DNA from 2 places in the Shimazuella sp. NTD250 genome. Region 1 is predicted to be linked to the other one. Evidence: predicted binding sites of a transcription regulator. Region 1 holds the regulator's gene; the other holds the start of a gene.
What was found. The regulator CtsR, encoded in region 1, represses protease genes until heat stress. The targets are predictions, from matches to a motif close to ATGGTCAATAAAGGTCAAACA.
Positions count from the first base shown of each region.

Region 1 (15,042 bases):
GCTTCTTCTTGACCGATCACTCGATTATGCAAGATGTCTTCCATTTTGAGTAATCTTTCTGTCTCTTCTTCTGCCAATTTTACTACTGGTATACCAGTCCAGTTTGCCACCACATCGGCAACATCTTCTGCTGTAACAGCTGAATCTGTTTTTCCTTGGTCTTGTCTCCAACGGTTTCGAGTTGTTTCTAATTCTTCCCGAAGCTTTTGTTCCTTATCTCGTAGGGAAGCTGCTTTTTCAAACTCCTGACTCTGAACAGCAGCATCTTTTTCTTTCTTCACTTCTTCCATCCGTTGTTCCAATTCTTTTAACTCTGGGGGAACCGTATAGGAAGAAAGTCTAACTTTAGAAGCTGCTTCGTCAATCAGATCAATTGCTTTATCTGGCAGAAAACGATCAGTAATATAACGATCTGAAAGTTTAACAGCTTGTTTAATCGCTTCATCCGTAATTTTCACACGGTGGTGAGCTTCATAACGATCACGAAGTCCTTGGAGAATAAGGATAGCTTCTTCTTTCGAAGGCTCATCAACGGTGATCGGTTGGAAACGACGCTCTAATGCAGCATCTTTTTCAATATATTTACGATATTCATCAAGTGTTGTCGCACCTACACACTGAAGTTCTCCCCGTGCCAATGCTGGTTTTAAGATATTGGAGGCATCGATCGCCCCTTCTGCTCCACCTGCCCCAATCAGAGTGTGCAATTCATCGATGAAGAGAATAATATTGCCTGCTTGACGAATCTCATCCATAATTTTTTTGAGACGATCTTCAAATTCCCCACGATACTTCGTTCCTGCTACTACTGTACCCATATCGAGTGTCATCACTCGTTTGCCACGGAGTGTTTCAGGGATATCCCCTTCGACGATGCGCTGAGCCAAACCTTCTGCAACAGCCGTTTTCCCTACTCCAGGCTCCCCGATGAGTACAGGATTGTTCTTGGTTCGACGAGACAGCACTTGGATCACACGCTCAATCTCTTTGCTTCTACCGATTACCGGGTCTAGGTTGCTCTCTCTAGCGGACTGGGTCAAATCACGAGCCAAACTATCCAATGTAGGTGTATTGGCACTCATTTGTGTCCCTCCTTGATGAGATGAAACTGTCTCTGTACTCCCGAGCAATTGTAAAACTTGGCCACGTGCCTTGTTCAAACTAACACCAAGGTTGTTAAGTACTCTTGCAGCAACTCCTTCTCCTTCACGAATCAAGCCGAGGAGAATATGTTCCGTGCCGACATACGTATGACCGAGTTTACGAGCTTCATCCATAGATAACTCAATTACTTTTTTCGCTCTTGGTGTATAAGCGATACTTGTTGGCTGACCGCTTCCGCGTCCAATAAGTGTTTCTACTTCTTTTTGAATTTTTTCCATGCCAAGCCCAAGTGCAACCAATGCTTTAGCTGCAATGCCATCCCCTTCACGGATCAGTCCCAACAGAATATGTTCCGTACCAATATTGGTATGACCGAGACGAACTGCTTCTTCTTGTGCTAAAGAAAGCACTTTTTGTGCTCGTTCAGTAAATCGTCCGAACATCATATCGCTTCACCTCTTCTATTTATCTTTTTACTCTCTTTCCATTCCAATTCTTTCCCGAATTAAGTCAGCTCGGCGAACATCTCGTTCTTCCGCACCTAATTTTTCACCTGCATATTGCTGTAAAAATCCTGGCTGGATCAATACCATTAATTCATTCATCACAGATGACGGAACTCCTGTCAACAAGCCCAAATCAATCCCCAAGCGAACATCAGATAGACGTCTCATCGCCTCTTTGGAGTCAATAATTCGGGCATGAGCTAGTATTCCAAAAGAACGGTTAACTCTATCTTCCAATTGGATCGAAGACATACCGAGCAATCTATCGCGAGCCTGTTTTTCATGATCGATCATTTGGCGTACTACGCCTTGCAATTTATCGATAATTTCCTCTTCCGACTGACCAAGTGTCACTTGGTTGGATACTTGGTACAAGTTGCCTAACGCTTCGCTTCCTTCTCCATAAATCCCTCGTACTGCTAAGCCCACTTGGGTAATTGCAGGAATAAATCGATTTAATTGCCCAGTCATCGCTAAAGCTGGCAAGTGGATCATCACGGATGCACGAATTCCAGTACCAACATTAGTAGGACAGCTGGTTAAATATCCACACTGTTCATCAAAAGCAAAAGTCACATGCTTTTCTAACCAATCATCTATTTGAGATGCCAACTTCCAAGCCTTCTCTAACTGAAAACCAGGAAATAAGCATTGAATTCGTATATGATCTTCTTCATTCACCATAATACTGACAGACTCATCTTGACTAAAGAGAACTGCTCCAGATGTAGATTCCTCTGCCAAGTGAGGACTAATCAAGTGTTTTTCTACCAAAACTCGCTTTTGAAGTTCGGTCAAGTCTGCCATTTCAATCAGTTCCGCATTCTCCAAAATCTCTGGAATATCATCTTTGGTCAATGCTTCTTTAATGAGATGAGTCACTTCTTCCAATTGGGAGGCGGTACTGAGCATCGGAAATGGCATTTGCGCTAAGTTACGTGCTATGCGAACTCTGCTGGAGAAGATCACATCGGACTCAGCACCTTTTACCTTCATCCATTCACTCACAGCATTTTCAAGAAATTGATTTAACGACATTTCTTATTGCCTCCTTACTCCGAGAGCCGTTCCTGTAGCGAACGAATTTGGTCTCGAAGTTGTGCTGCCTTTTCGAACTCCTCCAACTCTATTGATCGAACGAGTTGTTCACGAAGTTTTTCTAGATCTTTTTTGATTTTTAGTTCGCCTTTTGTACGTTCTGGAAACTTACCATGGTGAGTGGTAGACCCATGAATACGACGAAGAAGCGGATCTAAACGATCACGAAACGTTTCAAAGCAATCGCTACAGCCAAACCGCCCTATTTTACTGAATTGATTATACGTTAACCCACATGTCGCACATCTTGGAACGGTCTGCTGTGCAATATTGGGAGATTCACTTGATACCATATCAAAGTTTAATAATCCAGATAACAGATTATGAAACGAGAAGCCATTGTCAAATCCAGGCATATACTCGCCTTTTTCCTGTGCACAAACCTCACATAAGTGAGCTTCTGTCTTTTCTCCATTTACGATCTTCGTATAATGGAGGGTTGCTGGACGTTTTCCACACTCAGGACAAAGCAAGTTCATCTACCTCCTAACTTTCCAAACAGAATGGAGATCATCGATCGCAACATACGGGCCCTTACCTCATCGCGAATAGGAAGTGGCAGTTGGAGTGTTTCCCGGGAAATAATGCTTTTGATCAGAACTGCTTCACGCTCGGTCAACAGCTTATCTCCCACTAAACGACTGAGAACATGCTCTGCCGTCAGTTGAGGGATCGACTCTCCGATATGAAGCAATAGATCAGCAAAATACTCCTTTTGGGACTGAAGTCTCACGCGGCGAATGCGAATAAACCCGCCTCCACCTCGTTTACTCTCTACCAAATATCCTTTTTCGACGGTAAATCTGGTACTGATCACATAATTGATTTGCGAAGGAACGCATTGAAACTCATCGGCTAATTCACTTCGCTTGATCTCTACCATCCCGCTGTCACTTGCTGCTAGCATCTGTTGTAGATATTTTTCGATGATGTCCGAAATATTCCCCACACGGACACCCCCTTGCTGACTTTGACTAACTTTGACCTTACGATATTATTATACACCAACTATCCAAAATGGCAATGCTTTTTCTTATTTTGGGTCTATTTTTTGACAAATATACAAAAAAAGCTAACCCGCTCGGGTTAACTCGTTTTTCCATCATCTATATAAAAGTTCATTATTATTCGCACGGGGGCAGCAGATTGCTCGAAAGCGATCAGCGCCCCCCCTCCGGCAATAAGCCGGAGGGGTTTGACCGTGTGCGTGCGATGTGAGGAGTTGCGGTTCCTAGGCAGCAACCTTTACAGCGTCGAGGTACTCGTCCACCTGATCCCGGTTGACCCGGCCGACCTTCTCCAGCTTCTGGATCTGCTCCCCGGTGAGGGTCGGGTCCTTCTGCTCGAATCGCTTCTGGAAGTAGGAGTAGTACCTCTTCAGCGCCTCATTCTGCCGGCCGGTGAGGGTTCGGTCCTTCTGCTCGTTCCGCTTCAGGAGACCGGCGTAGTACTTCTCCAGTGCATCGACCTGATCCTCCGAGAGGATCAGGTCGTTCTTCTCGGTCCTCTTCAGAACCTCGAAGAAGTACTGTTCCAGCGACTCGATCTGCTGCTCCGACGAGCCGCCCTTAAGTTCCTCCAAGAGATAGAAGTAGTACTGCTCCTCCCTTGCTCCGTTGATCCGCCCGCTCCTCCTCAGCGAGCTGATTTGCTCGTAGGTGAGGGTCGGGTCGTTCTTCTCGAACCGCTCCATCAGGGGCAGCTCGGGACGGGCCTTGGGCTGGCGCGCTTCCTTGGGCGTTTCCAGGGAAGAAGCGGACTTCTCCCTGATCGCCAACAGTTCCTGCAGGTACTCGTTGTCCTCAAAGAGCCGCCGGTCAGCAGGAGTGAACTCTTCTTCCTCACCATCGAGAATCATCCTCGCGGCCTGCAAAGTGTGATTCCCTTCAATCTCCGCGTACTCCTCCTCGGTCAGCTCCCTGTACCTGATCTCCGCCAGATCCTTGAAGAGCTTCTTGAAGTGGTTCAGACGGAGATAGTCCAACTTTCGGGGCTTGGGCTTGTCCTGAGAGACGACGATCCGCTTCCCCTGATTCTTCAGGTCAGCGGGAGTGGGCTTCGGACGGGGGACGGGCTTCGATCCCGACTTGGTGACCTTCTGTCCGTCCCAGATCGCCTTCACTTCCTCCTGATTCTCCTCCGGGAGACCCTTGAAGAGATCCTCCATCTGCTGGGGAGTGAGGAGATCCTTGTAGAACTCCATCTGGGAGAGAATCTCCACCACGGTCTTCCACTGGCCGTGCTCCCCCCGCCTGATCTTCTCGCGACGGATCTTGACTTCCACGGGCAGATCTGTCTCGTCGACGGGCTTGACCTCGGGCTTCTTCGCCGGCTTGGGACCGGGCTTGGGTCCGGTGACCTTGGGCTCGGCTGCCTTCGGCTCGGTGGCCTTCGGCTCGGCTGCCTTCGGCTCGGTGGCCTTCGGCTCGGCTGCCTTCGGCTCAGTGGCCTTCGGCTCGGCTGCCTTCGGCTCGGTGGCCTTCGGCTCGGTGGCCTTCGGCTCGGCTGCCTTCGGCTCGGTGGCCTTGGGCTCGACGGCCTTGAGTCCCGTGGCCTTGGGCTCGACGACCTTGAGTCCCGCGACCTTAGGCTTGGCGGCCTTGAGTCCCGTGACCTTGGGCGTCTCGATGGACACCGTCGGTACGACCATCTGCACGCCGATGGACTGGGCCATCTCGCCCAGCTTCTCGCCTGCCTTGATCGTCCCTTCGAGCCACCAGATGTACTGCTGGATACCATCCTTGAGCTTATTGGCCTCGGCGAGCGCAGCTTTGAGGTTGGGGTTGCTGAACATGAGGGATACTCCTCGGGTTAGGTGCAAACGCACACGGTCGGTAAATCTTAACTTCATCTTACATTATTCGCAATTTACTGGTCAATAAAGAATAATGCTCTAAACCGCTCCATACAAAGGTTCTCAACGTCAATAAATTTGCTCCACACGAGTGATTCCTTCCATATGCTGCAATTCTTCCAACAACTCGGCATCTAAGTTCGTTCCTTTTATTTTAATTGTAAAAGTGATCTTTGAAGCATCATGACCATCTTCTTCAATTCGAAGCTTTTTAATAGAGATACTTTTGCTTTTTCCGATAATCTTTACCATCTCACTCAAACGAGAAACGTCATTATCTGTCCAAACTTCTAATACAGCTCTCGTCTTTTGGTTCCAAAACATCCGATCCAGCCATCTGCGGATAATGAGTCCAATAAATACGATCAATGTCGTAATGACTGATGGAAAGTAAAAACCAGCTCCCGTTGAAAGGCCGACAGCTGCTACTACCCAAAGTGAAGCTGCTGTAGTCAGACCGCTCACCGTAACTCCTTGTCGCAAAATAGTTCCAGCCCCCAAAAAGCCAATTCCACTGACAACTTGGGCACTGATCCGCGAAGGATCAAAAGTAAAGTGAGGAAGATGGACAAAGTCAGAAAATCCATAGATCGAAATGAGCATGATCAAAGCTGAACCTACCGAAACCAATATATGGGTACGAAAACCTGCTGGAGAATGGTTTAACTCTCTCTCCCAGCCGATTAACCCACCCATCAATGCAGCCATGAACAATCGCTCCGTCAAAATCCAATAGCTGGGGTATAAAACATCATACATACTCCCACTCTCCTTCTTTCCTACCATTATCCTTTATTAGTATATTTTTATACAAAAAAGTATTAAACATAGAAAAATTTTTTCCCTATTCGTGGTAATAGGTATTGCGTATAATAAGAATAGTGGAATCGTTAGAAGAGAATAGAGGTTAGTATGCTGATTTCTTCGAATGCGCTTTCAACAGAAGAGCTCCCTCAAGTTCACCACAATCTGCTTGTGAGAAGTGGACTCCCTCGTAGTCGGTTCCCGAAATTTGCTATTCTGTGTGAGGATCTGCGGGGAGAAAAACCCCCTATCAAAGATTCCTTCCTTGAAGCTATCGAGGAATTGGAACGCCTCACCACAGAGACAGAAGAAAAGCTACAAAAAGTACAAGAGGAACTGCAACGAGAGAAGACACCACCTTCTACTCCAAGAGAAGAACTCGAAAACGCAGAGAGAACCTACATGCAAGATCTCTTCTCGTTCCATGAACTCATCCCGCTTATCAGTGAGCTGTTCGAACAAGCGTATCGACAGCCTCTCGATGCGAGATGAAGTGACCGGCCGGGTATCTGAGGTAGATACCCGGCCGTCGGCTTTTTAAAGTAGATAAAGGAAAACAAATCCGTTATGATAGAATGGAATTTTTTTTGGCACACCATACGGCTAAAGCCGAAGGATTCTTGGGACAGTAGTCTGATGACTACTTCATTACCAAACTAACCCCGTGAGCCCCACGGTTCCATTACAGCATAGAATAGCCCTACTGCTTGGTTTTCGCATTTCAAACTATCCAAAATTTGTAATTGATGATAGTTTATCAGCAGAATGTATGTTTGTAGATATATTTTTTTAAAATAGTGTTGGATGAGAGAGTGCTGAACCCTCTCATCCAATCCTCGTTTCCATCCCACGATTCAACCGTGGGTTTTCTCACTCTCAATTCTATAAAGGGCTGAATTACTATGTCTACCAAACAAATTAAATGGCTTATCCTCTCTATCCCTACCCTGACGATTGGAGTATGGGAATATCTCCGCCACACGATCCTGCTCCCTCATGTTTCCATGGATCTTGGAAATTGGCTCTCTCCTATCATTATTTTCCTGATTACCATCGCCTTCCTCAATCCGCTCTTTCAAGCCTATGAACATTTATCAAAGCAGCTAAAACAAGAGCGGGAAAGCAAGCAGCTCATGGCCGAGAGAGAGAGGATAGCCCGTGAACTCCATGATGGAATCGCTCAAACTTTGTTTCTCTCCTCTGTGCAAGTAGAAAAATTAAAAGCAATCGCTCCTCATGAGCAATGGAGGGAACTGCAACATAGCTTGCACCATATCCAAGAATATGTACGAAGATCCATCCACACCCTCAAAACAGAATACCAATTAGCCTTATCGGCACAGCTTCAAACAAGTATCGAACAATTTCGTTTGGATACAGGAATCGATGTTCACTATAATTTCCAGTTTCAAGACAGCCACTTCTCCCAAAAAGAAGGCTGGGAACTGATAGCAATCGTCAATGAGGCACTGACGAACATTCGAAAACATGCATTTGCTACAACAGTATGGATAGAATTATCTTCCACAGAGGATAGTTGGAATTTGAAGGTAGAAGATAACGGTGCAGGTTTTGATGAACAAAAATTACAATCGGCAAATAAGTTTGGTCTTAGTATCATGAAGGAACGTGCGGAAGAGTGCGATGCGAAATTTTCTTTCTCGCGGGAAAAAAACAAAACCATCGTTCATGTTTGGAAAAGGGAGCTTTAAAAGATGAATTATCGAATTTTAATCGCTGATGATCATGAACATGCCCGTAAAGCCATGCGGATGATTCTCTCGGAAGATGACCGCTTTATCATTGTTGGAGAAGCGAAACGCGGAGATGAAATCTTACTTCTGACAGAGCAACTCATGCCAGATATGATTTTAATGGATATACATATGCCAGGCTTAAACGGTCTGGAAGCAACACGCCAAGTAAAGGAACAATTTCCGTATGTTAAAATCGTTATGGTTACGGTCTCCGATGATGTTACCAATTTGTTTGAAGCAATTAAAAACGGTGCCCAAGGGTACCTCGTGAAAAACCTCAATCCGACCATTTGGCTATCCTACTTACATGCATTGGCAACCGATACAGCCCCAATGCCTCAAGAAATCGCCAATCGAATCCTAGCCGAATTCACCGGAGTAAAATCAACGAATGACCATTTGTTGACTCCAAGGGAACAAGAGATATTGACAAGGGTCGCCCAAGGACTGAGCAATCGAGAAATCGCAAATGAACTGATTATCTCCGAACACACTGTTAAAAATCATCTCAAAAATATTATGCAAAAATTACACCTGAATAATCGAGTACAACTGACTCGTTATGCCTATGAACAAGGATTTATGGGAGGCAATACGTGAAAATAGCTCTTATGAGGGATGTTTTTTGTTCCTCTGTTTTTTACAATAATAAGGACGCTTTATGTAAAAATTGGAATCAAGATGTTTATACGTAATATTACAAAAAGAAACAAAGGGGTTCTAACGTTGAAGAAAATAGGATGGATGCTGTCATTGGGATTGTTTTTGGTCAGTGGATGTACTTTACCATCTTCCACTTCCACACCTCCAAGTGCACCTGCCTCAATCTCACTTCAGTTTGAAGTACAACCAACAAAACCAGTCCCAAATCAACCAATTACGCTGTCGGCAAAGGTAACTGGAGACAATAAACCCGTGAATGATGCGAATGTCGAATTTGAGATTTGGAATACAGGAGCAAAAAATCATTCTATGCTAAAAACAAAACGAACGGCTGAAGGAACCTATACCATCACAAATACTTATCCTATCGCGGGTAATTATAATGTCATTGTCCATGCAACAACCCCACAGGTGCATCAAATGATTTCGGAGACTTTTACAATTGGCGAATCATCAAATAAAGAACAGAGTCATCATAGTGGAGATAACGGATTGATGATGCATATCCAGCTACCTTCTAACGCCAAAAGTGGGCAGAGTACCAAACTCTTCGGGCATATCGCCCAAAACAATCAGGCCTTAACAGATGCAAATGTAGAGTTTGAAATCTGGAAAGAAGGTGAAAGCAACCACGATTTTACAGATGTCGCGGAAACAAAACCCGGTGAATACTATAGTACTTATCACTTTAAAACACCTGGAACCTATCATGTAAAGTTACATGTCGAAAAAGGGAAAATACACGACCATACCGAGCAATCGTTGACAGTTCAATAGGTATTCGAAAAAAGACCGCTAACAAAAAGTTAGCGGTCTTCTGTCAATAATGAATAGAGTAAAGCCATCCGAATCCACATACCATTTTTTGCCTGTCTAAAATATAGAGCACGAGGGTCCCCGTCTACATCAGGGGCGATCTCTTGGTTACGAGGAAGCGGATGAAGCACCATCGTATGAGAACTAAAACGACTCAACACATGTCTATCAATGACCATTTCTTTTACCTTTCCCTCACTTGCTGGCATTCTTTCTCTCTGCGTTCTCGTTTGATAAAGTACATCTACATCACTTGGTATATCACTTAAAGAAGAACATGCAATAAAACGCCCACCATGATCCTCCATATACTGAATATAATCATCACTTAGTTCTAAACCCGGCAATCCTACACCATAAATCGTTAAACCCTTAAATAAAGATAATATTTTCACCAAAGAATGAACGGTACGGCCATATCTCAAATCACCAATCACCGCAACAGACAGATGGTCTAACGATGATCGCTGTTCAAATATGGTGTAACCATCTAGTAATGCTTGGGTGGGATGTTCACCTGATCCCCCTCCTGCATTAATAATGGGGACAGAAGCTACTCTGCTCGCTTCCGCTGCTGCATCATTTTCATGGTGACGCATAACAATCGCATCCGCGTATCCTTCCACAATCCGAATGGTATCTGCAAGGCTTTCTCCTTTTACAGAAGAAGAAACTTCCTTCGCATTTTCGGTACTTATTAAACTTGCCCCTAGTCGCTGAATAGCAGACTCAAAAGAAAGCCGAGTACGTGTACTCGGTTCATAAAACAAAGTAGCCACCACTTTACCACGGAGTGAATCCTGATAGCGACTGGCATTTTTTTTGATATCAGATGTAAGAACAAACAGAGATGTTAGATCTTCTCTGGTAAATTGTGTACTAGAAATTACATGTCGCATGGAGATCCACCTTTTACTCACCAGTTATATTAATCGTTAGTTCTCCTTCTCCTCCTGGTCCAACCTTAGGTTCCATCAGGGACAGTTCAATAGAAGCAGGTTGCATTTCCAAGAAAGGAGTTTTAACTTTTACAATAGTAGTAGCAGCATATACAACAGGGTGTGAGAATAAAAATAAAGAACAAATAGCTAAGCCTAGTAGCTTCACACGCACTTTACCTTTCCTTTCTGGCAAACTATTTCATTGCCTGAGCACTTGATAGTCCATTTTGGTAGAGGCGGTTACTCGGTTCTAATTGGAGAGCTTTTTGAAAAGCTGCAACCGCTGCAGGTTTGTTCTTCACTGCCATATAGCAAACTCCTAGCTGGTAAGAATATTTCCCAACTTTAGGATCACGAACCACTGCCTTTTGTGAAGCTACAATTGCAGAATTATAGCTGCTAGGATGAGTCTTACCATTTATGTAGTAAGCTCGAGCCTTGTAATAATAGCCTTCTGCATTTGTATCATCGATTTGATTTACAGCGACAAATTGATCAAAAGCTAGATTGAGTAGCTCCTTGAGTTGTTTCGCCTTTACATCGGTTCTCAAGCTTTGATTTCGAAGTTTTTCATCTCTTTGTTTTAAATATAAAAGTCCAAGAGAAATATGATACTCGATACTCTTGTCATTCAACTTAACTGCTTTTTTCTCATTTTCCACTGCAGCTTCTATATTATTAGCTTGTAATTGAATAATAGCAAATTCATGAAAATACACTGCATTTTTTGGAGCTAGTGCAACTGCTTTTTTCATACTCTCTACAGCTGTGTTACTATCTTTTAAAATATTGTAGATTTTCCCTCGATGATAGTAAATACTAGCAGTTTTTTCATCTAGCTCTGCAGCTTTATCAATTGCTGTTTTTGCACTTGGATAATCACGTACATAATAATTAAAAACAGCAAGCTGATCAAACAACTTCGCATCATCTGTAAAATAAGCAGTTGCTGAATTCATCACGATAACGCCTGACTTATAATCTTTTTTCAATCCATAGAGATTAGCCAGGTGCACATAATACTGTTTACTCTCTGTATCCATTGCTAAGGCTTGTTTTGCAAATGTCAATGCTTTATCGATATCGCCTTTCTCATATGCCTTTACAGATTGATTATACAAACTGACAGCTTTGTTTGGATTTTGTTCGACTTCCTGTACAATTTTCGCTTCTACTAAAGGGGTAATATCTGGACCCGTTGTAACAATCAAGCGTGCTAAAAACAATAGAGCAACAATCCCAACAGCAACCCACGTCAACCATCCAGGTAACTTTTTCTTTGGTTTTACTGTGCTTTCCGCATCATTTTTTGTTTTATTGACACCAAAAGAAGCGAGCTTTGAACGTCCAGTAAAAAACTTGTCTACCAATGTATTGCCAGCTTTTTTCTGCTCATCTTTTAGAGCATCAATCCCTTTGGGCTTCTTACCACCAAATTCATGAGCCCACTTCCACAATTCATGTAAAGGTGGTCGCATCACTGGATCTGGTGAGACGCTCTTCATTATCCAAGACTCTAATTCAACTGGAGCATCAGATCGAAGCGATCGCAGTGGTCTCATCTTGTTTTTGTGCTGCTCTATATTTTCTCCTGTCAACATCAAAAACAACAACTCACCAAGTTGGTTTGCCAACTCCGCTTCGCTGTATACATTTTCCTTTTCCGAAGGTAATACAGAAGTAGGTCCACCGTACAAGAAACGAATAGTACCATCTTCATCGATGACCATGTTTTGGGGATCAATAAGGGCAAATTCACCTTGGGAATCGCACTCCATTAAGTGATCAGCAATTGTCTTCGTGATCTGAGAAACTTCTCCTAATGCAAGTGGAGCGTTTTGATAAAGGTATATCCCTAACAGGTTCCCTTCCATTTTCTCAAATACTTGATAAAGCACTCCATCTTCTACAAAGACTTCTTGCAACGGTACAAAAATACGTTCATTTCTCAAAGGTAATTTCGCAATCGTATCTTCATTTGGTTCAGATTGCAATTGTATTGCATGGATAAAACGTGTTGGTACTTCTTCAGGATCAAACGAATCATAAGTTGTGTAATACAGAACACCATCAACAAATGGAAATACACTGATTACTTGGTAACTTCGTTTTATTCGCTCTCCTTGTTGTTTTATCTGCATAACTTCCCCTCACTCTATCAAGCGGACATTTTTCATATCCCCTATTGTAACATGAAGTATCATTAAGGATGAATGTCATTTTCGTTATATCATCAGGCTATCCTAATTCTTGCAAATATATGGCAGGACAGTTATGTAAAATTAATCATATAATGATGTAAAAATATAACAATTATGCTGCTATTTTCTGTTTGAACAATATAATTTATAGTTTTCTCTGCCTGCTATATCGCAACTGCCTGCAAAATTCTTATAATAATGATAGTGAATCTTTTGTGATCATTACAACCCTACTTTTCATTTATTTTCATTCTGAATTAGTAACAGTTTTTTATTTTGAGATCGGAACTTTTAAGGGGGAACATGATGGACAAAAAAGTTGTACGTGCTTGGATATGGTATGACTGGGCTAACTCTGCTTTTGCCACTACCATGATTGCAGCTGTAATGCCTATCTTTTTTTCAGATGTTGCTGCTAAGAGCTTATCAAAGACAACTGCTACTGCTTACTGGGGTTATACGGAATCCATTTCTTTAGTCTTACTCGTTCTCTTATCTCCTATCCTTGGTTCAATTGCTGATCGAGCAGGACGAAAAAAGCAATTTCTCCGCTTTTTCACCTACTTGGGAATCGGTTCATCACTACTGATGGCTACAATTGATGAAGGTGAATGGAGATGGGCAGTTGTACTAGTGATTATAGGGTCTTTAGCCTTTGCCTGCAGTAACATTTTTTATGATGCTTTCCTGCCAGAGATAGCGGAGGAAAAAGATCGCGATATGGTGTCTAGTCGCGGATATGCCCTTGGATATATCGGTGGTGGTGTATTATTGGCACTGCAACTTGTCTTTATTCAGAAACCCGATTGGTTTGGATTAACGTCAATATCTGCAACTCAGATTGCTTTTGCATCTGTTGGTGTATGGTGGTTCCTCTTTTCCCTTCCCATATTCAGACATGTAAAAGAAAAAGAAAAAAAATCAACAGAGAGCTTCTTCCAACTGAGTAAAAATAGTACCCGGCAGGTAATCCAAACCATTAGGCAACTGCCAAAATACCCAGAACTCATGCGTTTTTTAATTGCCTTCTGGTTTTTTAACGATGGAATCAATACCATTATTAAGATGGCCACTATTTATGGAAGGGAAATTGGGATTGGTACAAGTGATCTCATTCTAGCTCTGCTCATAACCCAATTTGTTGGATTGCCTTTCACATTATTATTTGGAAAATTCGCTGGATGGTTTGGCAGTAAACGCACCTTGATCACCACAATTATTATATATTTGTTCATTGTCATTCTCGGTTATGGAATGACCACCTCTTTTCACTTTTATGTTCTCGCTATCCTAGTAGGAATGGTACAAGGAGGTAGTCAAGCTCTATCTCGTTCCATCTATAGCCAACTAGTCCCAGCCGAAAGAAACGCCGAATTTTTTGGTTTCTATGGTCTATCAGGAAAATTTTCCGCAATCTTTGGACCATTTGTCTTTGGTCTGGCGGGACAATTAACAGGGTCTAGTCGATTTGGTATTCTCTCACTCGCGATCTTTTTTGTCATCGGAATTTCACTATTATGGAAACTTAATCTAGAGAAGGGACAGCAAGAAGCAACTTCTAACTTAAGTAAAAAGTAATCTCTAAAAAAGGTCCTGATGGGACCTTTTTCTCTACCTAAATTTACTACTTCGAAGCCGCTTCTTCCTTACCACTATCGCTGTGGGCCAAACCAAAAGAACAGAAACAACTAGAGCAGCACTTGGATTATTATGAAGAACACCATAGGCGACATAGTTAATTATCAAATTCAGAACGACAATCAGTATATTTGCGAGGAAAACATGAAAAAACAACTGTGTATCCACATATTTTCCAATCCAAAATCCAACGGCAACTTGACCGATAATAAGTACTGGTAAGGTCAACAATATAAGGATCAAGCTGTAAATCAAAAACAGAATAGAAAAGTCCAGCTAGATACTCCAATGGAAACATAATGATCATTCCTAAACCACCAGCTTGCAAAATGCGCAACCGATTTAATTTCACTGCCTCTCCTCCATTTAAAAAGTTATAAAAATGATGCTCCCCTCTCAGTATAAAAAAGCATTTAAATAAATAAGATATCTATACACCTTAAGAAAAAAGGAAGCATTACCATAATTAATGGTCGCACCTCCTTTTTTTACCGTATAAAAAATCCTTTATTTACGGCGCACCAAAAGCGCCAAAGGAAATGATGGAATACAGAGAATCAAGGCTACTAGAGGCGCAAAGGCAGTAAACCAAAACGCATTTTGACCAACTATGAAACCGAACAGTACAAGGAACATAAACAATACGATATTTGCTAAATA
Region 1 covers NZ_JCAJZS010000008.1:63,836-78,877, reverse strand. Annotated here, with positions in the region: gene AC5WOF_RS17260 (ATP-dependent Clp protease ATP-binding subunit) at 1-1,550, opposite strand, end outside; gene mcsB (protein-arginine kinase McsB) at 1,578-2,648, opposite strand; gene mcsA (protein-arginine kinase activator protein McsA) at 2,663-3,181, opposite strand; gene AC5WOF_RS17245 (CtsR family transcriptional regulator) at 3,184-3,657, opposite strand; gene AC5WOF_RS17240 (hypothetical protein) at 3,940-5,502, opposite strand; gene AC5WOF_RS17235 (MgtC/SapB family protein) at 5,632-6,321, opposite strand; gene AC5WOF_RS17230 (hypothetical protein) at 6,475-6,858, shown strand; gene AC5WOF_RS17225 (sensor histidine kinase) at 7,269-8,078, shown strand; gene AC5WOF_RS17220 (response regulator) at 8,082-8,723, shown strand; gene AC5WOF_RS17215 (FixH family protein) at 8,850-9,563, shown strand; gene pyrB (aspartate carbamoyltransferase) at 9,593-10,501, opposite strand; gene AC5WOF_RS17205 (hypothetical protein) at 10,515-10,715, opposite strand; gene AC5WOF_RS17200 (tetratricopeptide repeat protein) at 10,738-12,684, opposite strand; gene AC5WOF_RS17195 (MFS transporter) at 13,051-14,322, shown strand; gene AC5WOF_RS17190 (hypothetical protein) at 14,480-14,734, opposite strand; gene AC5WOF_RS17185 (hypothetical protein) at 14,890-15,042, opposite strand, start outside.

Region 2 (15,042 bases), on a different contig from region 1:
TTGGATTCACTGTCTCATCATGGCGTGATTGTATGATCAGTGCTGGTACTTCTACCTGTTTCAAATTTCTTCGAACGAAACGGATCAATCGATTTAGTTCCCCAACACTTTTGAGTGGTGTGCGATCATATGGAATCAAATGCTGTTCAATATCGGGATGTTTTTCTCCTCTAAGCGAAAAAGGCATAAACCAATGGATCAACCGCACAAAATTTGCCCGAAAATCCTTTACCTTTATAGGAGCACACATCGATATTACTCCACTGACGAGTGACTGCTGCTGGATGGTTTGGACAAGAGCTAATATGCCACCCATGGATAATCCCACTAGGTATAGTCTTTGTACACCTGATTGTTTCAATTCCTCAAATGCATTTTCAACACTTTGTACCCAATCTTGCCAGCGGGTCATCTGTAAATCTTCAGGAGAGGTTCCATGCCCAGGCAATAGCGGTGCAGATACCGTAAAACCTTGTTTATGTAAGTAATCTCCCATTGGTCTTAACTCAGATGGTGTTCCAGTAAATCCATGTATGAGTAGAATACCCGTTTTTCCAGCTGAATAAAAAAAAGGGTCAGATGAGCGCTTTATCAATTGCATCACATTCAGCTCCGATTTATATGAAAAGCGACTCACAGACGAGTCGCTTTAGTAGTTTGAATAGGAAAAGTGCTGGAAACTCTTACGAAATTATACCACGAGCGGAAACAAATCGCAAAAGACAAACAATAATGAACAAAAAAAAACAGCCGATAAACTCAGCTGTCTAAAGGGAAACTATTTTATTTTATAAAGTATCCAACGGCTAAAGCAAGAATCATAAAGAGTATTGCCAATGCTACTGTTATCCGGGATAACAGTAAATCGATCCCTCTCGCTTTTGCTTTACCCATATTATGTTCAGCACCGCCACCAATTGCACCTGATAGACCAGCGCTTTTGCTCGACTGCATAAGGATTACAATAATGAGGCCTACGCTTACGACGCTAAACAATATTTTTACTGCAAGTACCATATGATAAAACCTCCTCGCCCCATTCAATTTACCACATTTACTTCAGGTTGTAAAAAGCATTATCCCCTAGATACGTTGCAGTAAAACCAAGTTCATCCTCAATCCGCATCAATTGATTGTATTTTGCCACACGATCTGTACGTGATGGTGCTCCTGTTTTGATTTGACCGGCTCCAGTAGCTACAGCGATATCTGCAATTGTCGTATCTTCGGTTTCACCTGAACGGTGAGAGATAACAGCAGTATAACCTGCTTGTTTAGCCATTTCAATTGCATCAAATGTTTCCGTCAAAGTGCCAATTTGATTTACTTTTACTAGTATCGAATTCCCTACCCCACGGGAAATCCCATCTGCCAAACGTACAGTGTTGGTCACAAATAAGTCATCCCCAACCAACTGTACTTTTTCTCCTAGACGTTCCGTGAGGAGTTTCCATCCATCCCAATCGTCTTCTGCAAGTCCGTCTTCGATTGAAACAATGGGGTATTTGGACACAAGATCCTCATAAAAAGCGATCATTTCTTGAGGAGAACGAGTAATTCCTTCACCAGCAAAATGATAGTTTCCATCTTGATAGATCTCGGTCGCAGCAACGTCGAGTGCCAATTTTACTTCTGTGCCGGGTTTGTAGCCAGCACGTTCAATTGCTGTAACAATCGTTTTCAAAGCTTCTTCATTAGATGAGAGGTTCGGAGCAAATCCACCTTCATCCCCAACAGCAGTAGAAAGCCCTTGTTCATTTAATACTTTTTTTAGAGAATGGAAAATTTCTGCTCCCATTCGGACTGCTTCCCGGATATTGCTGGCTCCAACTGGCATGACCATAAATTCTTGAATATCTACGTTGTTATCTGCATGTGCTCCGCCATTTAGGATATTCATCATTGGAACTGGCAACACTTTGGAGTTAAATCCACCTAAGTAGTTATACAATGGTACACTGAGTGCATTTGCTGCTGCACGTGCCACTGCCATGGATACACCTAGGATAGCATTAGCCCCCAGACGACCTTTGTTAGGCGTGCCATCTAACTGGATGAGCGTTTGATCAATCATCAATTGATCGAGTGCATCCATACCTTCTAGTTCTTCTGCAATTACTCCATTGATATGGCGAATTGCTTGCAGAACGCCTTTTCCATCGTAGCGGTCTTTTTCACCATCTCGTAGTTCCACAGCTTCATGAGCTCCAGTTGATGCTCCAGAAGGAACAATTGCTCTTCCAGCTACACCAGTCTCCAGCGTCACTTCTACTTCTACGGTTGGATTCCCTCTAGAATCCAGTACTTCACGGCCGTATACAGTTTCAATTGTAGTCATTTATTATGCGCCTCCAATTCGTAATGATTTTCCTGTCATTTCTGCTGGTTTGGTAACATCCAACAAATCCAAGATTGTTGGGGAAAGATCTGCCAATACGCCATCTGAGCGAAGTTCTATCCCAGGCAATGTCACAATACAAGGAACTGGATTTGTTGTATGGGCGGTAAACGGGTTTCCATTTTCATCGATAACCATATCTGCATTCCCATGATCCGCAGTTATAATCGCAACACCATTTTTATCTAACAGTGCATCTACTATTTTCCCTAGACACTCATCCACTGTTTCCACTGCTTTTACAGTAGGCTCTAACTTGCCAGAATGTCCTACCATATCTGGGTTTGCAAAATTAAGGATGATAACATCAACACTTTCTTCGTGGATCTCCTTCAATAGTGCATCCGTTACTTCGTACGCACTCATTTCCGGTTTGAGATCATAGGTTGCAACTTTTGGAGAATTAATCAAGATTCGTTTTTCACCTGGAAACGGATCTTCTCTTCCTCCACTGAAGAAAAAGGTGACATGAGGATATTTTTCTGTCTCCGCAATTCTTAGCTGCCGCAAATTATTTTGGGCCAATACTTCTCCGAGTGTATTGTCTAAGTCAGTAGGTTTATAGGCGACATAGCCGTCAACCGATTCACTAAACTTCGTAATACATACATAAAATAAATCTTTTGGAGGATGTTCTCCACGATCAAATCCACGAAAGTCAGCATTGGTAAATGCTTGTGAGATTTGAATGGCACGATCAGGTCGAAAATTAAAGAAAATAATAGCATCATTGTCCTGAATTTTACCAACAGGTTGGCCTTGCTCATCTACGAGAACAGTAGGCATCACAAATTCATCGTACACACTTTTCTCGTATGATTCATGGACAGCTTGGATTGGGTCTTGATAAGTTGGACCTATTCCATAGACCATCGCATTATACGATTTCTGTGTACGTTCCCATCGTTTGTCCCGATCCATAGCATAATAACGACCTTGCAGAGTAGCGATTTTTCCGACTCCCAGTTCATTCATCTTCGCTTGCAATCGATGAATGTAGTCAACCGAGCTTTCTGGAGAAACATCTCGTCCATCCAAAAATGCATGTACAAAAACTTTCTCCAATTTTTCCTCTGCACATAGTTCCAATAAGGCGAATAAGTGCTTGATGTGGCTATGAACACCACCATCGGAAAGCAACCCATATAAATGAAGACTACTATTATGTTCTTTGACATGTTTTATCGCTTGAAGAAAAGTTTCATTATGGAAAAAGGAACCATCATCAATTGCTTTGGATAACCTTGTCAAATCTTGATATACAACACGACCAGCGCCAATATTTAAGTGCCCGACCTCAGAGTTACCCATTTGCCCCTCAGGTAATCCAACAGCATTACCACTGGCCCCTAGAGTAGTATGTGGAAACTCACTCCAAAATCGATCAAAATTTGGTTTCCTTGCTGCGGCTACTGCATTGCCTTTGGTTTCCTCCCGCAGGCCAAATCCATCTAAGATACAGAGCATTACTGGTTTATGCATGAATTACACCTCATCTAACATCTGGTGAAACCCGTTAGGATCTAAGCTAGCACCACCAACGAGCGCACCGTCAATATTCGGTTGACTCATGTATGTTGCGATATTTCCCGGTTTCACACTTCCTCCGTACAGCAAACGAACTTTATCTTGATATCGTTCTGGCAGTAAACTGCGAATGTAGGAAATAACCGTTTCCGCATCATCAGGAGTTGCAGCCAGCCCTGAGCCAATAGCCCAAACAGGCTCATATGCAATGATTAATTTGCCTACTTCAACAGCACTGACATCCTCTAATGCTGTACGAATTTGACGTTTAACCACTTCATTTGTTTTCCCCAGCTCTTTTTCTTCCAATGTTTCTCCTACACATAAAATTGGAGTTAAACCAGCGGTAAGTACGGTGCGAAGTTTACGACCGATCACTTCATCTGTCTCGGCAAAATATGCCCGTCTCTCCGAGTGACCAATAATGACATGGGTAACATGTAATGCTTTCAGCATCTCCACACTTACTTCGCCTGTATAAGCGCCTTCTAATTCCCAATGCACATTTTGCGCACCAATTTGAATCGAAGTACCTTCACATGCTTCTGTCAGCCAAGGTAAAGAAGGAAAGGCAGCACATATGACTACTTCTCGATCCTCAGGAATGGTCTGCTCATGAAACTGTCTTAGAAAATCCTTTGTTTCTAATAGATTTTTATACATCTTCCAGTTGCCAGCTAGTATAGGTGTACGCATGATCTACCCCCTATCTTTTATCTGTCAAAGCTACTACTCCCGGTAACTCTTTTCCTTCTAAAAACTCAAGAGACGCTCCACCACCAGTGGAAATATGATCAACTTGATCGGATAGACCTGATTTTACGAGTGCAGCCGCAGAATCTCCGCCTCCAACAATAGAATAGGCATCAGACTGAGCTAGAGCTTCTGCCACACGATACGTTCCTTTTGCAAATTGATCCATTTCGAATACTCCCATAGGACCGTTCCACAGAACCAACTGAGAAGAAAGTACCACATCTTGAAACTGTTCGCTCGTTTTAGGACCAATATCCAAAGCCATTTTGTCAGTTGGAATCTGATCAATGTCTACTGCTGTACCTTTTGCATCTGCTGCAAAACGATCAGCTACTACTGCATCGATCGGCAAATACAATTTTACTCCTCTGTCTTTAGCCTGCTGGATTAAGCTTTTGGCTAAATCGAGTTTATCTTTCTCCAGCAAAGAGGTCCCAATTTCATAACCCTGTGCTTTGACAAACGTAAAAGCCAAACCCCCACCGATTAGCAGGTTGTCCACTTTTTGCAATAAATTTTGAATCACTTCAATCTTATCTTTTACCTTTGCACCACCGATGATAGCTGTGAAAGGTCGATCAGGATCACCAATCGCTTTTCCTAGTACTTCCAATTCTTTTTGCAGTAAAAGCCCAGCAACGGCAGGTATGTAGGCAGCTATACCAGCGGTGGAAGCGTGTGCTCGGTGAGCTGCTCCAAAAGCATCATTGACAAAGACATCTGCAAGATCAGCAAACGCTTTAGCTAATGCCGGATCATTCTTCTCCTCACCTGCTTCAAAGCGAACATTTTCCAGAAGGAGAATCTCTCCATCTCGTAACTGTTCTACAGCTTCCGTTACTTCTTCCCCAATCACTTGATCCACTTTTTTCACATCTTTGGAAATCAATTCTCCAAGTCGTTTTGCAACTGGTGTCAGACGATACCCTTCGATTACTTTTCCTTTTGGTCTTCCAAGATGGCTTGCCAGTATCACTTTAGCGCCCTGTTCCAGCAAGTACGAAATAGTAGGGATGGCAGCACGAATTCTCGTATCGTCTGCCACCTTACCTTCTGATAATGGAACATTGAAATCGACACGGCAAAATACTCGCTTGCCATGCAAATCGATATCATAGACAGTAAGTTTATCCAAAGGTGATTCCTCCCCAATTGACTGCGCACAAAACATTCGATTAAAACCGATCTGATTGTAACCGATTATTTTATACCCTTCTACAGATATGCTGTTTAAAAATAAGGATTAAACACCTTTTTCTAAAATAAAATCTGCTAAGTCTACTACTCGGCAAGAATAACCCCACTCATTATCGTACCATGCAAGTACTTTTACCATGTTGTCTTCCAATACCATCGTGGAAAGTCCATCAACGATAGAAGAATGTGGATTTCCTTTGTAATCAATCGAAACCAATGGTTCATTGGAGTAATCCAATATATTTTGTAATTCCCCTTCTGCTGCTTCTTTCAAAGCACTGTTGACCTCTTCTACTGTCACATCTTTGTCTAACTCAGCAACGAGGTCAATAATGGATACGGTTGGAGATGGAACACGGATCGACATACCATTTAATTTTCCTTTCAGTTCCGGGAGAACAAGCGAGATCGCTTTTGCAGCACCTGTAGTAGTTGGAATCATAGACATTGCAGCAGCACGTGCACGTCGAAGATCTTTGTGAGGAAGATCGAGAATTTGTTGATCATTGGTATATGCATGTGCAGTAGTCATAAACCCGCGTTTGAGGCCAAATTTTTCATGCAATACTTTTGCTACAGGAGCCAGACAGTTGGTTGTACAAGAAGCATTGGAAATAACATGATGGCTTTGTGCATCATATTTATCTTCGTTTACTCCTAAAACGACGGTGATGTCTTCATCCGAAGCAGGAGCAGAAATGATGACTTTTTTGGCACCGGCTTTCAAATGTTTTTCTGCATCTGCACGTTTGGTAAAACGACCAGTAGATTCAATCACGATATCGATGTTATCTTCTGCCCAAGATAGCTTCTCAGGATCACGTTCCGCTGTTACTTTTACTTCGTGATCATTCACCTTAAAACCATTATCAGATACTTTAACGGTGGCATCCAAAGTACCGTGTACCGAATCATATTTAAGTAAATGAGCCAATGTTTTATTATCCGTTAGATCGTTTACTGTCACTACTTCCAAGTTTGGATGATCGATCAGAGAACGAAACACATTACGCCCAATTCTTCCAAATCCATTAATTGCAACTCTACCTTTACCCATACATACTTCCTCCTTATACGCATTCCTTAGTAGTATGACCAAAAAAATGCCATTTCAAATAAATAAAACAGTCCAATCGGACTGTTAACGATGAATGGCATCCCATCATCCTTTCTAATGGGAGTTGATATGCGTTGACTGATCTCTGGGTGCAAGACAAAATGCCTTATGGAAACCGCTTACTATCTCGACATGCGATAAATATTATCGTTTATTTGAGATCGCCATCTACCAACTCCTATCATCATGAGAAATGATGTATAGGATCAATCATTGTCAACAAAAATCATTACTACTTTAAATTACTATATTTTAGGGTACAGGTAAACCACAAATTGTACACTTTTTTTATTGTTGTACTATGGATTGAAAACATGGTATAATAGCGGTTGTCCTATCATGCGCCTATAGCTCAGGGGATAGAGCACCGGTCTCCGGAACCGGGTGCCCAGGTTCGAATCCTGGTAGGCGCACCACAACAATATTTATGCGGTTTATCAGTGGGTTCAAGTGTTGAACGTAGGAAATTGCATACTGCTGTTCACGCTCTTTTTCTTCCGAAACTTCGAAGAAAAGAGCGTTTTTCATGACTATAAAACCTTTAAAAGGTATAATGCGAGCGTCTACTCGTGATTTTTAGGTCAACAAAATCAAAAACTCCTAACCATGAACAGGATAGGAGCTTTCTTGATGCGGTTCTAGTCATTTGGAGGGTGGCTGAAAGCAACTTTTTTTGGGATTGCGGTTTGATGTTTCATTAGTGCTTTCCTACCTTTCACCAAAGATATTGAAACCTCTTGGAACTCACCCGTTATTTTATGATAATCGGGTAAATTCTGTCTCTTACAAATATCACTCATATTCAGTAAAATGTCAAACATCAGCTCTTCAAAGTGATACTCAGTTGCCAGTTCTCTTGCTTCTTCAAGATATTTGTATGCGTCCATGTCCTTGTTCTGCATGATCAAACATTGACTCAAAGCGATAAGAGCTTTCACTATGCCTTGAACATCTTTATATTCACGGGCTAGTTTGACAGCGTTTTCAAGTATAGACTGACCTTTTTTTAGCTTCTCAAATCCACAGTATACAATCCCCAAATGAGTATGGGTTTTAATAGCTAAGCGTTTCTTTTTTATTTTACCTTCTAATTTTAGAGCTGATTGATAACAAAGTTCAGCATTTGTCATAAATCCTTTTTGATAATAACTTTCACCTAAAGACGACCACAAGTCAAAGGCATGGTCATATAATTCATCAACACGAGCAAGGAATAGTCCTTCTTGTGCAAAATGAATGGCTTCATCATATCTGCCTAGTTTGTTCAACAACTCAATACGAATGAGCAATAAGTTTAACCAAGCATCATCACTTCTTATGCTGTTTCCTTGCTCATATACTTCTTCCACAAGTAACAACGCTTCCATGTCTCTGTTCAGTTTCTCAAGGATAATTGCCTTGTTAATCCATAAGTTATATTGAATATGGTGACGTTTGTTCTCAGGCTTGAACGATTCAATTCCATGGTTTACATACGTTAGAGCGTTAGCAAGATCATTCAAAAATAAATAAACTCTACCCATCCCATTATAACAAGCAGATTTCAAATTGCTGTCGTCTATATCATCTACAGATGAATTGACAATTTGAACAACCGTTCCATACTGCTCCAGAGCTGTGTTCCATTTTCTCTTTTTTTCATAATATTTTGCTCTTATTCAGTTCTTTGATGGAGTCCCGGCATTGGACAAGTTAACTTATCCAAATTTACAACATGATTTAATGAATCGAGTAATAATTGAACTGGAACCTTTTCAGGTGAAAAGGGCTATAAAAATTGATTAATGTGTTTAACAGTCCCAAAAAGTATCTCGATATGATACAAAGTACTCCATGTATTCCGCTAGAAAAGCAAAAACGACACAATGGGAAATCAATGGCAGTAGTATTACCAACAATGATTTTGCAAAGTTGGGTGTACCCATTGTGTATTTTTCACTGATCTATATCAACTACGATTAAATCGGTGCGGGTACAGAGAAGTAGCAGAAAGCTGCTATTCTCCCTGTACCCGGGTGAGTCCCCGTGAGAAAAGGGCTTCACTCAGAGTGCTGTGAAATGATGACGGCCAGCAAGTAGTTCTCTAGGGCATACTCTTCAGCCTTCACTGCCTTTTCCAGATCCCCACCGAAGTCATTGGGACTGATCGCACAAAGGCCATTGTATGCCTTCCACACACAAGCAGCTTGATAGTAGGACCTCAGCGTCTTGAGCCGGTTATGGAAACCTACCGGGATCTCGCTCAGATACTCAGCGAAGTTTCGATCTGCCTCAGCCTTCCATTCTTGAAGCGTGTGGACGGAATGCCCCATCGTGACTCCGGAGATGTGCTCCTCTTCGAAGTTTCGCTTTAGCCGATTGGAGATTTCGATGAGAGCATCGATCACCCCGCATGTCGCTGCCTGAGTAAGAGCTCGGATAAATACCGAGTCCGAAACCACTTGGCCCTTCCTTCTCCCTGTTCAAGGGACTCAACATTAGGATTAATAAAATTATACAAGATTTCTAAAGAAACATCTATGACTCTGTTTGCCCTAGTGAAAGCAAAAATAGCTGTGAATGGTAATCACAGCTTATCTATATATAAATGAATTTTGGATTTGGACCCGGAGGCAGGGAGATCAGCACTGCTGTCTTCCTGTCCCCGGGGTGAGTCCCGTGGAGGAGGCTCTTACTTGGAGAGCCAGGGCTCGAAGACTTCCTTGCGGAAGTCGTTCCCTGCGATCAGCTCCATCTGGACGGCCACGCCGTAGTTCCACGCGTACCCGGGGTACTTTTTCACGAGGACGCTGTAACGCTCGTACAGCCGGCGTGCGTAGCCGTAGGCCCTGCCCTTGTCGAGCAGGAGCGAACGGAGTTCCTCGGGGACCGACTTCAGCAGCTCGGTCAGCAGCAGGTCCGCCCGACGCTTCTTGGCTTCCAGCATGACCTTCGCAACCGAGTAGATGAATACCTCACAGGGGCACTTCGCGCTCCGGAGGTGCTGATCGGTGATCTGGAGTTCCGCCTCGATTTCGCCACACAGGATGGCCAGACGAGCTGCGATTTTCTCGATGGAGCGAGAGGGACGCATGATTGCCTTCCTTCCCCCACAATTGGGGCTCAACGAATGGTTGATTTCATTATATAAAAAATGAAAATAACTGTCTATTGATGCAACCGTTCTAGTAATTTAAGCATCTTATCTTTACATTTGAAAAAAGCTGGTTAATTCTTTTTGGAGAATTAACCAGCTATCAAAAATCTTTATTTCAACTTTTCCAACCAAGCTGCAAGCGCTGTTCCAATCTCATCAGGAGCATCTTCCATTGGATAGTGCCGCCCTGCTACTGTGATTTCTGTCTGTTCAGGCCAGCTGCGGCAAAAATCTACATGAGACTGTGGAGTTGTTCCAGGTTCTGTATGGATGAATAATTTAGGAACAGAACTCTGTGCTAACCAATCACCATAAGCGGTGACTATCTCTGTCACATCCGCTGGATTACCATCAAAGGGCAATTGCCGCGCCCAAGATAACATCGGACGACGTCCTTCCCCTGCTTCTGTAAAAGGTCGGTGATATTGAGCCACTTCTTCCTCTGTCAACTCACGCAAGATACCAACCGGAAGATTGACATTGAGAAAAGAGTTTTGTTCCAGTACCATTTTTTCTCCTTCTGAAGATCTCAATGCCTGAAAAATTTTGCGCCCCTGTTCTGGAATCTCGCTCCAGCTGCGGGGTTTGATAATCGCCTCCATGTACACAATGCCATCTACCGCACCAGGATGACGTCGTGCCCAATCAAAGCCCAAAGCTGAACCCCAATCGTGTACCACGAAGATGATATTTTTATGAATTCCAAGTTTATTGAGAAGCTCATCTAGGTATTTTCGATGCTCGACAAAGGTATATGAATCTGGATCACTTTCAGTTAATTTTTCCGAATCTCCCATTCCGATTAGATCTGGGGCAATACATCGTCCATATTCTTGCGCATAAGGAATAATATTTCTCCAGAGATAGGAAGATGCTGGATTGCCATGCAAGAAAACGATTGGATTACCACTACCTACTTCCACATATGCCATCTCTAAATCGAAAACTTGTTGATGCTTTTTTTGATAAGGAAATGCTCCGCTAATCATATAATCTCTCACCCTTCTGTTTACACCATAGATAGTATTTTGTACCTGTTACTACATTTGTAGTACTATGATGTGGCTGGTTATTAGTTGACTTATCAACTATAAACAGAGTATAACTCCATATTGTTGATAAGTCAACTATATGAGGTAAATTAAATTTCATAGTATGATTTCAAGGGATAACACGATCATTTATTCATTTTTATTGAAATAAAAACATTTGAATATATAAGAACATAATACGATTTTATTAAGATAAACTTCAACACAAGATTTTATGCAGAAATTCCCCCTCTGAAAAATATTTGACCTTTTTTGACCAATGAGGTATGATAGTCCTGTGAACAAAATATTTCCTACATATGGAGGAGACGAACATGATGAACAACCTAATACCAATGGTAGTTGAACAAACAAACCGTGGTGAGCGCTCCTATGATATATACTCTCGACTTCTCAAAGATCGTATTATCTTACTTGGTAGTGCTATCGATGATGATGTAGCAAATGTGATTGTTGCTCAGTTGCTATTCTTAGCAGCAGAAGACCCAGAAAAAGATATACACTTATATATCAATTCTCCAGGCGGCTCCATTACTGCTGGAATGGCAATTTATGATACCATGCAGTTTATTCAGCCTGATGTTGAAACCAACTGTATTGGGATTGCAGCGTCCATGGGTTCTTTCTTGCTTGCAGCAGGAGCAAAAGGAAAACGATTTGCCCTGCCAAACAGTGAAGTAATGATCCACCAACCACTCGGCGGTGCACAAGGTCAAGCATCTGATATTGAAATTCGAGCAAAACGTATCATTAAAATGCGCGATAAACTAAATCATTTGTACTCCACATTTACCGGACAACCCATCGAACGAATCGCAAAAGATACCGACCGCGATAATTTTATGAGCGCTGAGGAAGCTTTAGAGTACGGATTGATTGACAAAGTGATCGAAAAGAAATAAGATGGACAAATAAGATGAATCGAAATCCACCCTGACGGGTGGATTTTTTGCGGGATTAAAAGATTAGATTCTCTACTTGAGCAGATATAGATATAAATCATTCCCAGCGAAGATATACACCTCAAACAAGAGCAAAATGCTCGCTAGGCCGCTTTGCTCCTAGTCTCTCTATGCTTGGCTGTAGCGTCCCATGTATTCTTTACAACAAGACGCGGAAGACACGTTCCGGGGTCCCCTCTCGCGAAGCGGATCAGCGGATTTGCTCATCTGGAGTTAGATTCTTGCATCCTGCAACATAGGATGAGATTTTATACAAATAATAAGAGAAACAACCACAAATTAATTAAAGGAGTTTTAAACACATTGAAACCTTTTTCCGAGCTAGGATTAAGCCCACAGCTTCTGCAAGCCATCAGTCAAATGGGTTATGAAGAAGCTACCGACATCCAAGCAGAAACCATTCCTATCACTCTTTCAGGCCAAGACCTTATCGGGCAAGCACAAACCGGAACAGGAAAAACCGCAGCGTTTGGAATACCTCTTGTCGAGCGCATCGATACACATGATGAAAGTATTCAAGCTTTGGTCATCGCACCTACCAGAGAACTCGCTATTCAAGTTGCTGAGGAATTAAATCGAATCGGTCAATTTAAACGCGTTCGCGCATTACCTGTTTATGGCGGCCAAGATATTGACCGCCAAATCAGAGCACTAAAAAAACGACCTCAAGTTATCGTCGGTACACCAGGTAGACTACAAGACCATCTTCGTCGAAAAACCATTCGCCTGCAAAATATCCAGATCGTTGTGTTGGATGAAGCAGACGAAATGCTAAATATGGGCTTCATCGAAGATATTGAGGCTATTTTGGATCAAGCACCATCTGAGAGACAAACCTTGCTTTTCTCTGCTACCATGCCTGAACAAATTCGCAAATTGGCAAATAAATTTATGATTGACCCTATGCAAGTAAAAGTAAAAGCAAAAGAAGTTACCATGCCAAACATCGAGCAATCTTTTATTGAACTTGCTCCTAAGCAAAAGTTTGATGTTTTATGTAACCTGCTCGACATCCAATCTCCAGAACTAGCCATCATCTTTGGACGTACCAAAAAACGCGTAGACGAACTTACTGAGGCGTTGAGCAAGCGAGGTTATGCTGCGGAAGGACTGCATGGTGACCTCAACCAAACTCGCCGTGATACGGTTGTACGCCGTTTTAAAGAGGGTACAATCGATATCATGGTCGCCACAGACGTCGCTGCTCGCGGACTCGATATCTCAGGAGTAACCCATGTCTATAACTTCGATATCCCTCAAGAGCCTGAGAGCTATGTCCACCGCATCGGCAGAACTGGCCGTGCAGGGAAAACAGGGGTAGCAATCACCTTTGTCAGTTATCGTGAAATGGATCACCTTCGCTATATCGAACGAATGACCAAGAAAAAGATTAAACGAGAAGCAATCCCAACGATCCATGAAGCGTTAGAAGGTCAACAGTTAACTGCAATGGAAAACTTACGCAGTACAGTGGAAGAAAAAAATTATGGTTCTTATCGCGAGCTCGCTAAAAAACTGTTAGAAGAACATGATTCTGTAGCACTTGTAGCAGCAGCTCTCAAAATGATTACCAAGGAACCAAATAAGACAAAAGTAAACATTTCCGATCTAAATGCACCAGGAAGATTACGTACACCAAAAAAACCAGAGAGAAAAACAGAAAAGAGAGTTTTTCCTAAAACAAAGCGAAGTAATGGAAAAGGCGGCTCTTTTGCTTCTGGGAAACAAAAAAATCGTTTCGTTGAGAAAAAGAAACGAGCGAAGAATAGATAAAACGATTTTTCTAGAATGACATTCTTCAAAAAAACAAACACAGGGAATAGCAACTTCCTCAATAATTACCGGATTATTTATTTAATCCGGTTTTTTTATTTCTATTCAAGAATTAGTATCCATTGATTGAATTATCTTATTTATTATAGTATGATTAAATCGTAACATCAAAGATTATGTTACTCATCTTGCATCACTCATCCGTACGTCCTGACGTCTTTCGTCTAAGCATCACGCATCCTGCATCTTTCGTCTGAGCGTCTCGCATCTTACGTCCGAGCATCTTGCGTCTTGCATCTTACGTTTGTACGACATTACGTACAAATGGGTCGGTCACAAGCCTGTAATTCGACCCCGACATAAAAAATACAGCCGAACCTAACATCAGGTTCGGCTTTCTTCTGTTGGATGAATATGAAGAATAAATTTAATGACATAATCGTACTAAATAATTTACAGAAAATAATGGTTAATTTATAATAGAATAATCGACATGCATCCAGTTTACATTCTGTCCATTGGATCGGTCTGAGTTCCCCTACACAGCGGATCTTGATACGGGCTTTGGCGTTTGGGTTGTACTGTTGTGACTGGTCAGGCGCATGTAGATCATGTGCCGACCAGTCCCCAACACAAAAATACAGCCGAACCTAACTTTAGGTTCGGCTTTCTTCTGCTGGATGGATATGAAGGATAAAAGGATTTAGCGGAGCTGCTTGTGTAACTTTTTTTCTTACTTGTGCTTCAATCATGGCATAATTACGAGGCTTAACACCAGGTTTTACATAGATATCCATGATAATATTGCGACCTGTATACTCCATTTTTGCCCGGTAAACAGCATCAACTGTTTTTGCAGCTTGAACCATCTTACTCTCTGGATAACTCACATAACTATAGGAACGAGAATCATTATCCAAACCTGTTCTTCTCTCAGGGGCTGCTGTACGTTGACAAGCCGTAAGCAAAAGACCAAAACATAAAATAATCCAACCTATTTGTCGAAGCATGTTTCCCACCTCCTAAAAGTAGTTTGTCTAGGTAGGGTTATCTTCATGCTTCAAAAAGGTTGGATGTGAAATCTTCCTGTTTAAATCTATATTCTGTCAATACTAAAACAGACA
Region 2 covers NZ_JCAJZS010000001.1:889,421-904,462, forward strand. Annotated here, with positions in the region: gene AC5WOF_RS04740 (alpha/beta hydrolase) at 1-601, opposite strand, end outside; gene secG (preprotein translocase subunit SecG) at 784-1,017, opposite strand; gene eno (phosphopyruvate hydratase) at 1,055-2,338, opposite strand; gene gpmI (2,3-bisphosphoglycerate-independent phosphoglycerate mutase) at 2,342-3,880, opposite strand; gene tpiA (triose-phosphate isomerase) at 3,884-4,621, opposite strand; gene AC5WOF_RS04765 (phosphoglycerate kinase) at 4,632-5,816, opposite strand; gene gap (type I glyceraldehyde-3-phosphate dehydrogenase) at 5,925-6,935, opposite strand; tRNA gene AC5WOF_RS04775 (tRNA-Arg) at 7,337-7,411, shown strand; gene AC5WOF_RS04780 (hypothetical protein) at 7,634-8,497, opposite strand; gene AC5WOF_RS04785 (hypothetical protein) at 9,035-9,436, opposite strand; gene AC5WOF_RS04790 (hypothetical protein) at 9,667-10,068, opposite strand; gene AC5WOF_RS04795 (haloalkane dehalogenase) at 10,242-11,120, opposite strand; gene clpP (ATP-dependent Clp endopeptidase proteolytic subunit ClpP) at 11,498-12,085, shown strand; gene cshA (degradosome RNA helicase CshA) at 12,449-13,918, shown strand; gene AC5WOF_RS04810 (hypothetical protein) at 14,575-14,928, opposite strand; gene AC5WOF_RS04815 (hypothetical protein) at 14,972-15,042, opposite strand, start outside.
Region 2: clpP (ATP-dependent Clp endopeptidase proteolytic subunit ClpP) is a predicted target of CtsR. The motif match lies at 11,423-11,443, and genes of this name have one in related genera.